2 regions of the Vagococcus sp. 211 genome follow, and region 1 is predicted to be linked to the other one. Evidence: predicted binding sites of a transcription regulator. Region 1 holds the regulator's gene; the other holds the start of a gene.
The links. The regulator NrdR, encoded in region 1, represses ribonucleotide reductase genes. The targets are predictions, from matches to a motif close to ACACNATATATNGTGT.
Positions count from the first base shown of each region.

Region 2: the regulator NrdR is predicted to act here: its motif matches at 3,869-3,884, upstream of nrdH (glutaredoxin-like protein NrdH).

Region 1 covers NZ_CM150475.1:1,145,240-1,150,353, reverse strand. Annotated here, with positions in the region: gene ACVWM0_RS05665 (DUF998 domain-containing protein) at 1-866, opposite strand, end outside; gene nrdR (transcriptional regulator NrdR) at 1,067-1,534, shown strand; gene ACVWM0_RS05655 (replication initiation and membrane attachment family protein) at 1,556-2,977, shown strand; gene dnaI (primosomal protein DnaI) at 2,977-3,906, shown strand; gene ACVWM0_RS05645 (YceD family protein) at 3,991-4,563, shown strand; gene rpmF (50S ribosomal protein L32) at 4,619-4,798, shown strand; gene ACVWM0_RS05635 (CoA-acylating methylmalonate-semialdehyde dehydrogenase) at 5,018-5,114, shown strand, end outside.
Region 2 covers NZ_CM150475.1:1,854,520-1,859,633, forward strand. Annotated here, with positions in the region: gene walK (cell wall metabolism sensor histidine kinase WalK) at 1-396, opposite strand, end outside; gene yycF (response regulator YycF) at 407-1,111, opposite strand; gene ACVWM0_RS08945 (DUF4362 domain-containing protein) at 1,658-2,404, opposite strand; tRNA gene ACVWM0_RS08950 (tRNA-Lys) at 2,740-2,812, opposite strand; gene ACVWM0_RS08955 (hypothetical protein) at 2,881-3,471, opposite strand; gene nrdH (glutaredoxin-like protein NrdH) at 3,973-4,206, shown strand; gene nrdI (class Ib ribonucleoside-diphosphate reductase assembly flavoprotein NrdI) at 4,208-4,576, shown strand; gene nrdE (class 1b ribonucleoside-diphosphate reductase subunit alpha) at 4,566-5,114, shown strand, end outside.

The sequences.
Region 1 (5,114 bases):
TGTCCACGCCCGTTGTTCGGGAAAAAGCCTACTCCGGCTAAAGAAATGGCCACAAGGGTTAAGAGAATTCTTAAAATTAGCAATTTGAGAGAATCATGTTCTGTGTGTTTCAATGATTCGAACAAGTAGTCAATCAAAGCAATCATTAAAAAGGCGGAAAGCATTAAGGTTAAATTAAATTGCCAACTGCTTGAGGCTTCATTGGTGCCGAGATAACTAAAGTTATGTTGCCACCACCTTGTTTGGCTATTGGTTATCATAGCGAAAAAGACGCCGCTAATAATAACGGTAATGAGTAATTTAATAATCATATCTGATGAAAAAGATAAGGCAGCGATAATCATGACATAGTTAATAATGGCCATAAAGACTGCGAAAATAGCGGTAGCTGTGTAGTAATCAAAGCTCGCCCCCTCAAACACCGTGCCTAGCACCCAAAAAAAGCCCAATAAAACGAGTAACAAGATCACCACAAACGAAAAAATAATCGTAGGAACGTTACGCCAGTGAATTTTTCTGAGTTCGTCATTGTCGGTCCGTCGTTTCATCTTAATAAAGAAAAAAGAAAAGGAAATCATCCCGCTTGTCAATCCTAGGAGGATAATCATGCTAGCAATGGATTTATCCCCGTTCATTGGAACTTGATAGCGCCCAGTCTCATAAAAGGTCATAAAAAAGATGAGACTTGTTATTAGGACGGGAAGGATAAACCACCGCAAGGAAATTTGTTGACTCTCTAGGGGCTTGTTGGTACTTTCAATAACGAGTTTGTGTTGTTGCTTCTTTAACAGATAAGTGTCTTCTTTGGATAAATTGAGCTGTTCGAGCCAGTCTTCTGGTAAAGAAACCTGTTTTGTCGTCTTCATATCATCACTCCTATGTGTCAGTTATTGCTTATTATCATAGCATAGATTCTCTCTAAAGATAATGAAGGGACAGATTAAAATGAGTGCTTTTTAGTTGGATGATGATGATAATATGACTTGACTATACCAAAGCCTTCACTCCATGTTATAATATTGGTATTATTTAGGATAATAGGAAGTTTGAGAGAGGTGTTAGAAAGATGGAGTGTCCAAAATGTCATTACAACGGCTCTCGTGTTGTTGATAGCCGCCCAGCAGATGACGGTCGCGCGATACGTCGCCGCCGAGAATGTGAAGAGTGTACCTTCCGTTTTACAACTTTTGAAAGAGTGGATGTGGCTCCTTTACTTGTGGTGAAGAAAAACGGTGCACGAGAAGAATTTAATCGAGAAAAAATATTACGTGGTTTGATCCGTTCTGCAGAAAAGCGACCTGTGTCCTTAGAACAGATGGAACAAGTGGTAGAACGCGTCGAAAATAGAGTGAGAAACATTGGCGAAAACGAGGTATCCACCACGGATATTGGAGAATACGTGATGGAAGACCTTGTTAACCTTGACGAAATTGCGTACATTCGTTTTGCTAGTGTTTATCGTCAGTTCAAAGACATGAGTGTGTTTTTAAAAGAGTTACAAGAAATCATTGATAAAGAAACCGATGATAAGTAAGAAAGAAAGGGAGGTGCAACAATGAATGATCCATGGAAACATTTAAAACCCAGAGATTATTACACGGTGGTCTTGAATGATTGGATAACCGATACAGACATAAAAATTATTAACCGCTTGTATCAGCCCATCATTGGCACCGATGCTTTCGCTTTGCTCCATTCCTTATTTATCGAAGCAGAAACAGGCCTAAAAGGAAACCAACGCCATAATGTGTTGTTGAACCGATTAGATATTGGGCTTCCAAGACTCTATGAGGCCCGGTTGAAACTGGAAGGGATTGGGCTGATGACCAGTTACGTCAAACCTTTGGACGAGGACCATCACTTTATGTATGTGTTACAAAAACCTTTAGAGCCGAAAGTATTCTTAAAAGATGATGTCTTGTCTTTGTTATTGTTAGAAAAAATCGGGGAAGACGCTTTTCTAGCCCTGAGAGACTCTTTCTTAAAAAGGATAGACATAGCTCCAGATTATCAACCTATCACGAAGAAGTTTCTTGACGTCTATCAGGTGAATTCGTACCAACTGGAAAGCCATGAAGCGTTATTAAAGCATGAAGGCATTGAAGAAAGTGCGTCTAAAGACAAAGGAATAGAGTTGGATATAAAGAAAGAAACCTTTGATTGGGATTTCTTTAAGAGCTTACTAAAAGGGATGCCGATTAGCCCAGATACCATGGAAAAAGAACTGCAAAAAAGCATTGATACTTTCCATTATCTATATGGCATCGATGAGATGGTCATGTCTGATTACATCCAACGCGCCTTTGATTTTGTGACAGGTACTATTAATATTAGCGAATTTAAGAAAAGTGTCTACAAGGAATACCATCAAAAGAAACGCCCGAAAGAACCCTTACAAGCCCCTGTTGTTTCTAGGGAGGAAGAAGTGGCGTCTAAACAAATGAGCTTAAGGGAAACAGAATTGAGCCGTTTGGGGTATTCTAAAGGGGAAGTGGGTGTGTTGATTGCCTGTGAAAAAACCCCGCCTATGGTCTTTTTGAAAGCCATTAAAAAGCAAAAAAATGGGTATGTTGCCAATAATGAGCGGTGGACCATAGAGAATCTGAAGAATCAGTCTGGTTTGCCTAATAGTGTGATTAATATGTTGATTCATTATATGCTCGTTGTCCAAGGAAACAGCTCCCTGAATCAAAACATGGTTAACAGTATTGCGAACGACTGGGCTCAAAGTAAGGTAAAAACCGCTGAAGAAGGCCTTCAAAAAGTCAAAGCGCTAAAACAAGAAAAAGAAGCGGCACCTAAAAGAAACACCTATAGTAAAAAAGGGGGACAAGGAAAATCGTCCCGTAAAGAAACCTTGCCTGATTGGGCCAAAGAGGGAAACGCGAAAGTAGAAACCCCTGTTTCTGCCGAAGACCAAGCCTTTTTTGAAGAACAACTACGCTTATTACAAACAAAATCAGGAGGTGACTCATAATGGATCATATTGGTAAAGGCATTGAACATACCTTTAAGAAAAGAGGCTTCTCTAAAAAGTTTGATGATTTAATGGAAGAAGCTCTGCGAGATCCTGATGTGCAATTGTTTATCGCTAACAACCGAGAGCGTCTAACGGATGAAGACATTGTCAGAAGTTATTCGAAGCTTTATGAATTTGTGCAAGAGAAGAAAAAATTTGAATCGAACAATCACACCATGCTTGCTCCTGGTTACCAACCCGCCTTATTTATCAATCATCATTACATTGATGTGACCTATATGCCCACAGAGAGGCTGATAGAGGAGAGAAAAGCTGCTGAGGTACGTAACCGAGTAAAAGCGATGGACATGCCTAAGGACATACGAGAAGCCCGTCTTGACCGCTTTGAGATGACCAATGAACGGAAAGAAGCTTTTTCAGAAGCCATTCAGTTTGTTAACCAGTACGAAAGTAATCCTAAAGGCTTCCATAAAGGATTGTACCTTCAAGGGACTTTCGGTGTAGGCAAGACCTATTTGTTAGGAGCTATTGCTAATGCTTTGGCAGAAAAGGGCTTTTCTACGACTCTGGTTCACTTTCCAACCCTTGCAGTGGAAATGAAGCAAGCCATTGGGAAGGATAACCTAGGAGAGAAAGTAGAAAGCATTAAGAACGCGCCTATTTTGATGTTAGATGATATCGGGGCAGATTCCATGAGTAGCTGGGTCAGAGATGATATTTTAGGTGTTATCTTACAGTACCGAATGCAAGAACAACTGCCCACATTTTTCTCGTCGAACTTTAACATGGCGCAGTTAGAAAACGAGCATTTAAGGTATTCTCAGCGAGGAGAAGATGAACCGTTGAAAGCAAAACGCATCATGGAACGGGTGCGTTATTTATCAAAAGAAATCAACATGATTGGGCAAAATCGTCGTCAAGGCTAGAGGCTCTTTGTTTTTTAGTAAAAACTGATTGACAAAGGGATAGTCCCCTAGTATAATTATTTTTGTTGCTTAAGGGGTGAGTATATGAAGTGGGCATTAAGTGAGCTTAATAAATTTAAAAACGATCAACTAAGATTTACCGAAACCATTGATTTAGAAGAATCACTAAAACAAAGAGAACCACAAATTTTAGCTGTTGAACCTATTCGTGTAGATGGCTTTATCCAAGTCGACACTGGTCGATACTTGGCACATTTCACAATGGACACCGTGCTAACATTACCCTCATCACGATCTTTAACACCAGTTAAGTATCCATTAACTTTAACGATCGATGAAGATTATATGACAGAGAGCACGTACGCGGGCTTAGCTGATATCTCAGAAGATGAAAAAAGTTTAATCATGGTCTTAGAAAAAGATTTGATTGATTTAACTGAAGCCGTTGAAGATTTCATTCTATTGAATTTGCCATTGCAAATTTTAACAGAAGAAGAGATGACAACAACCGACCTTCCAAAAGGTGAATTTTGGAACGTTATTTCTGAAGAAGATTTGAAAGCCAAGAAACATTTGGACGAATTAGAATCAGAAGATAAAATTGATCCTCGTCTTGCGAAATTATCAGAGTTATTACTTAACGACGATAACGAGTAAGATTGGAATATATATGTAATTTTACATATACTCAGATTTAAGGAGGTGTTTAAGAATGGCAGTACCAGCAAGAAAAACGTCAAAAGCCAAAAAAGCAAGACGCCGTACTCATTACAAATTGTCTGCACCAGGTTTAACAACTTGTAGCAACTGTGGTGAAATGAGAAAAAGCCATCACGTTTGTCCTTCATGCGGACATTATGACGGGAAAGACGTTATGAACAAAGAAGCGTAAAACATTTTAATGAAAATGTCAAAACCATAGACTAACCATGGAAGTCTATGGTTTTTTTGTGCGCTCAAAAGAGTGTTTCTTGATGGTTAAGTTGGTTAAGTGGGATAAATCAGTAGGAATTATTGACTTTAATCATTTAAAGTTGTAATATTTAGATGTGAACATAATCAATGTAACCAAAAGATGACATTATTTTTGGTTAAATAAAGGAGAGTAATTATGGTTAGGAAATTAAAGAACTTTATTGGCGGTCAATGGGTAGAGAGTCATACCACGCACTATGAGGATGTACTTAACCCTGCAACGAAGGAAGTTA
Region 2 (5,114 bases), 710 kb from region 1:
TTCTTCTTTCTTTTGGCTGTACACATTAAACATTTCATAATCGTTTTTCTTTCCTACTTCACCTTGTAAGTTGGCATCGCTTGTGGCAATCACAATTCCTTTGTCGTCTACTAACCTCGCTTCTAAGATATCACTCTTAGAAAACTCAACCAAGGTGCGTTTTAAATTACTGTCGTTCTTATTTTCTTGGTATTTCAGCATTTCACTACTTAAATTAGTAGAAAGTGTCTCCACTTGAGAGGACACACTCTCTTCAAAATTTTGAATCGTTGATGATTCCAATTCTCGAATAAAAATAGCCCCGATAATTTCAATTGAAATTAGTAGCAGCAAAACAAAAACTAAGGCAATTTTAAAATGAACAGAAGAAAAGAAACGTATTTTCTTTTTATTCATACCCAAACCCCTAATCTTGTTCTGGGTTTCTTAAGTAATAACCCACACCACGTCGTGTTACTAACCATGTTGGATGACTTGGGTTGTCTTCGATTTTTTCACGTAAACGGCGAACGGTTACATCCACTGTTCGAACATCGCCAAAATAATCATAGCCCCATACAGTTTGTAATAAGTGCTCTCTTGTCATCACTTGACCTGTGTGTTTTGCTAGGTAGTGCAGTAATTCAAACTCACGGTGAGTTAACTCGATTGTATCTCCACGTTTTGTCACCATATAAGCTTCTGGATGAATCGTTAGAGCACCAATATTTAATTCATTGTTTGTCTCTTCTTCTACTTTTGCAGGTGCATTTCCGTGACGTCTTAAGTTGGCTTTAACCCTAGCCACTAATTCTCGATTAGAAAAGGGCTTTGTTACGTAATCGTCTGCCCCTAATTCGAGTCCTAATACTTTATCAATTTCAGAATCTTTCGCTGTGACCATAATAATCGGAATATCATAATTTTTACGAATCTCCCGGCACACTTCTAGCCCATCTTTTTTGGGTAACATTAAATCCAATAATACTAGATCTGGCTCAATCTCTGTGACGGCTTCAACTGCCTCTTCACCATCAAAAGCTGTGTATACCTCATAACCTTCTTTGGTTAAATTGAATTTTACAATATCTGAAATTGGCTTCTCATCGTCTACTACTAATATTTTTTTCATGATTGTCCTCCTATGTATCTTCGTACTTTAAAAGATATCATTTCTATTATACCTTATTTTCAACTAGGACAGAAATGTTTCATTTTCTACCCTCTTTTTCACTCTTTCTTCTTATTATATTCACTCAAAAAAGCGGTTTTACTCTTTTAATACATATCCATATGTAATTTTTGGGAAAAGAGAAACCTTATTTAGATAGCGTTTACCTAGTCTTTTTTCTAAACAAGAATAATTATAATGTTTTACTATTGTCTGTTTTTGAAATATGCTATAAGCTTAATGTATAAATTAATTTATTTAATTTATTCGGCTAATAATTTTTTTGACATTAGATAAGTTTTCCCCTTCCCTTACAAAACTTATCTTTTGTCGAGGTAGAGAAGCAAGGAGCTCCCACTCCTTGCTTTTTTATTTGCCTTATTACATTGTTTTTGACGTTATTTAATTAAAGTATATTTTACTTTATCTACAATAAATCCTCTTATTAACCCTCAACTTGTCCTATAAATTCACTATTTTTCACAAATTATTTCACATAAATCTTGCTTAATCAGTTAATGGAAACACTACTTTTTCTTGATGTGCCAGACCATCTCCTTTTAATAAAACATATTCTTCCATGTCATTTCCTTCATTATCCACATACTCAACATAATCCATTCGGTCGAATCGATCCGTCACAATACCCTTGTTTTGACTCTCATCTGCCGTCATATCTTTTAAATAATCAATTTTTTCTTTATCATACTCAATGGTTTCAATAATCTTAGCACCTTCCGATGTATAGCTAATCAAACTTACTTGAAACGGTTCGTGGTGCTCAAATAAGATGTGCATTTTTTCTAGTTCTTTCGCATATCTTTCATTGTTGTTGACTTCTTCCCCGTATCTTAAACTAATATAATTAATGTAAGGTCTCTTCAATACTCTTTTTTCCTCTGAACCATCTCTCACAATCAGTGCTTTTTCTATCAATTCAAATTGAATGTGTTTACTTTCCTTATCCAGGCTTTTCCCGTAAATAACATTGCCTTCTGTTCGAACAATATCATACCACTCTTGCTCAAATAAAATAGTCTCTTCTCTCAAACGAATCATTGTCTTAGAATCATCTTGCTCTACTGATGGCTTTGTCACATACCACGTACCTAAAATACTATTGATTATCTCTTGATTCACAGCTGCATTCAAGCCAGGCTCTTTTGTCCCTTGTCCTTGACAGCTCATAAACAAAGGTATCGTCATAAAAAATAACATGGCAAGACCGATTTTTTTTATCTTGAGATCTTCCATCCTATCTTGCCCTCCATTTTTATTAATCACCTTAGATATAACTGTTTGTTACTGTATATCATAGCATCCTTAACTTTCAAAAAAGTGGGACTTTCTTTCAATTATCATTTGTTTAATCAAAATATAATACAATAAGATCTTTTAGTTGCAAAAAAAGAACCACTTCCGTCGTTCTTTATGTAATATTAATAGGGTAAATGTGTCTCTTTTTCCGTGTTGTTCTTTGAAATCACTTTTGAATTCATTCTACAGAATAACACCGTAAACTAAAAAAAACGCTGATAACTAAGCATCTAATAAATGCCTACCTATCAACGTTCCTACCGTCTGACGTATGGGTTGTGGGGGGTTCGAACCCTCGACCCACGGATTAAGAGTCCGTTGCTCTACCAACTGAGCTAACAACCCGTTCAGTACAGTATTTATAATAACACTTTTTGTTTTATTCATCAATTGATTAACACTGATTTTTTATCTTAAATGCGAGCGGTTTGTGCAAATTCTACAATATTCCCTTTACCTTCAATAGATCGAGAGAGTTCAAACCACTCCATTAATTGATACAAGCTATCTATCTCTTTCATATTCGACATATCTAAACCTAATTCCTCTCCTAGTAAGAGTATCTCTTCTTCCACACTATCTTTTAATACTTTCTCCACTTCTTCTAGCATTAATGGGTGATAGCAAGCAAGCCCTTCAGATAAACTTAATCCCTCTGTAACGGATTCTTGGTAGTATAAATACAGAAAGAATTGGTTCAGTACAGGGGCAATCATCTCAAAAAAAGATAGATTTGCAACTATTTTATAAGGAAAAACTGATAAAAGTACCTCTTGCATAGCACGCTCATCCCAATTACTTAGGGTTTGTAAGTGGTAGTCAAACATGAATTCACCAAAGTACCGAATAATATCTCTGCTCCCTTGTTGTTCCATATATGTTAATTGTTTATAACCTAGCGTTTTTTCGAAACGATTTATTCTTTCTTCTATTTCCTGCAACATTTCTTTGAACAGTGCTTCTGTTTCAATTTTATCGAACTCTTTATATTCTTGGCTCATCATGTGTTATCACCGTCCACTTTAATTTTGTCGTCTTTTAGCATATCAAATAAACACGCACTCTGTTCAATAAACATACCATGTAAATTTATTTATTGCTACTTCTTTTATTACAACACTCTCTATCCTTATCTATAGTTGTATTATAAAGAAAAACCAATTAAGTTATTTCCTTAAATCCGTCGCCTGATACGACAAAAAAACACCTTTCACTTTACAGTAGTACACGTTTCAATAAAGCAGGTATTTTAATAAAATTTATTTTTTTAAGCTTTCCTTATTCCTCAACCTCTTCCAACCTTTCTCCCTTTTCCTTTCACAAAATGAAAAACAGTGAAAGCTTGATATTATCGACTTGTTAGGCTTTTCATACAAAGGATAGTGGGTCGTAGTAAAAGAGACACTATATCTTGTGTTTTGATTTAATAGGAGGTATACTATTAATTACAAACAACAGGGCAACACGTTGCCCTGTTTAATAGATCAAAACAGGAGTGATTAAATATGAACACATTGACGTTATACACAAAAAACAACTGTCCTCAATGCAAAATGACAAAAAAATTCTTATTAGATAAAGACGTTTCTTTTGAAGAAATCAACTTAGATACTGAACCACAACATATTGATACCTTAAAAGCACAAGGCTTCCAAAGCGTTCCAGTCTTGACAACTGCTGATGAAAAAGTTACGATCGTTGGGTTCCGTCCAGATCAATTAAGAACGTTGGCTGTTTAATATGAAACTAGTCTTCTTTTCTTTAACTGGGCAAACAAGACGTTTCGTAAAAAAGTTGGCTTTACCTGCTTATGAAATTGATGGTACCAACCCTTTCCATGAGCTGAATGAACCTTACTTACTGATCGTTCCTACTTATGACGCCGAAGTCACAGAAGTAGTGAACGATTTTATTGAGTACAAATCAAATCAAGACAATCTAAAAGGCGTAGCTGGGGGTGGCAATTTAAATTTTGCTGACCTTTTTATTTTTACCGCAAAAGACATTGCTCGTGATTACCAGGTTCCTCTGCTTTTCTCTTTTGAGTTTAGTGGAACGGACCAAGATGTAAAAAATTTTAAGAAAGTAGTGGATGACCTTGAATCTTAAACAATTAAAAGATGTTAGTTATTTTGAACTAAATAATGAAATCAATCGTCCTGTGGATGATCAAATCCCTTTATATAAGGATCAAGAAGCCCTAAAGGCTTTCTTTAAAGAAAATGTGGAACCTTGTACTATGACGTTCCCTACTATAGAAGAAAAAATAACTTATTTAATGGAAAATGACTATATTGAAGAAGCTTTCATTGGCAAATACTCAATGACGTTTATCGCTTCTCTTTTCACCTACTTGGATGAGCAGCATTTTACCTTTAAATCGTTTATGGCAGCTTATAAATTCTATTCACAATATGCTTTAAAAACAAATGACGGGACTCAATACTTAGAACGTTACGAAGACCGTGTGGCGTTCAACGCTTTATACTTTGCTGACGGCAATGAAGACTTAGCAATGAGTTTAGCAGAAGAAATGATCTACCAACGTTACCAACCTGCAACACCCTCTTTCTTAAACGCTGGACGTAAGCGTCGCGGTGAACTTGTTTCTTGTTTCTTAGTCCAAGTAACCGATGACATGAATAGT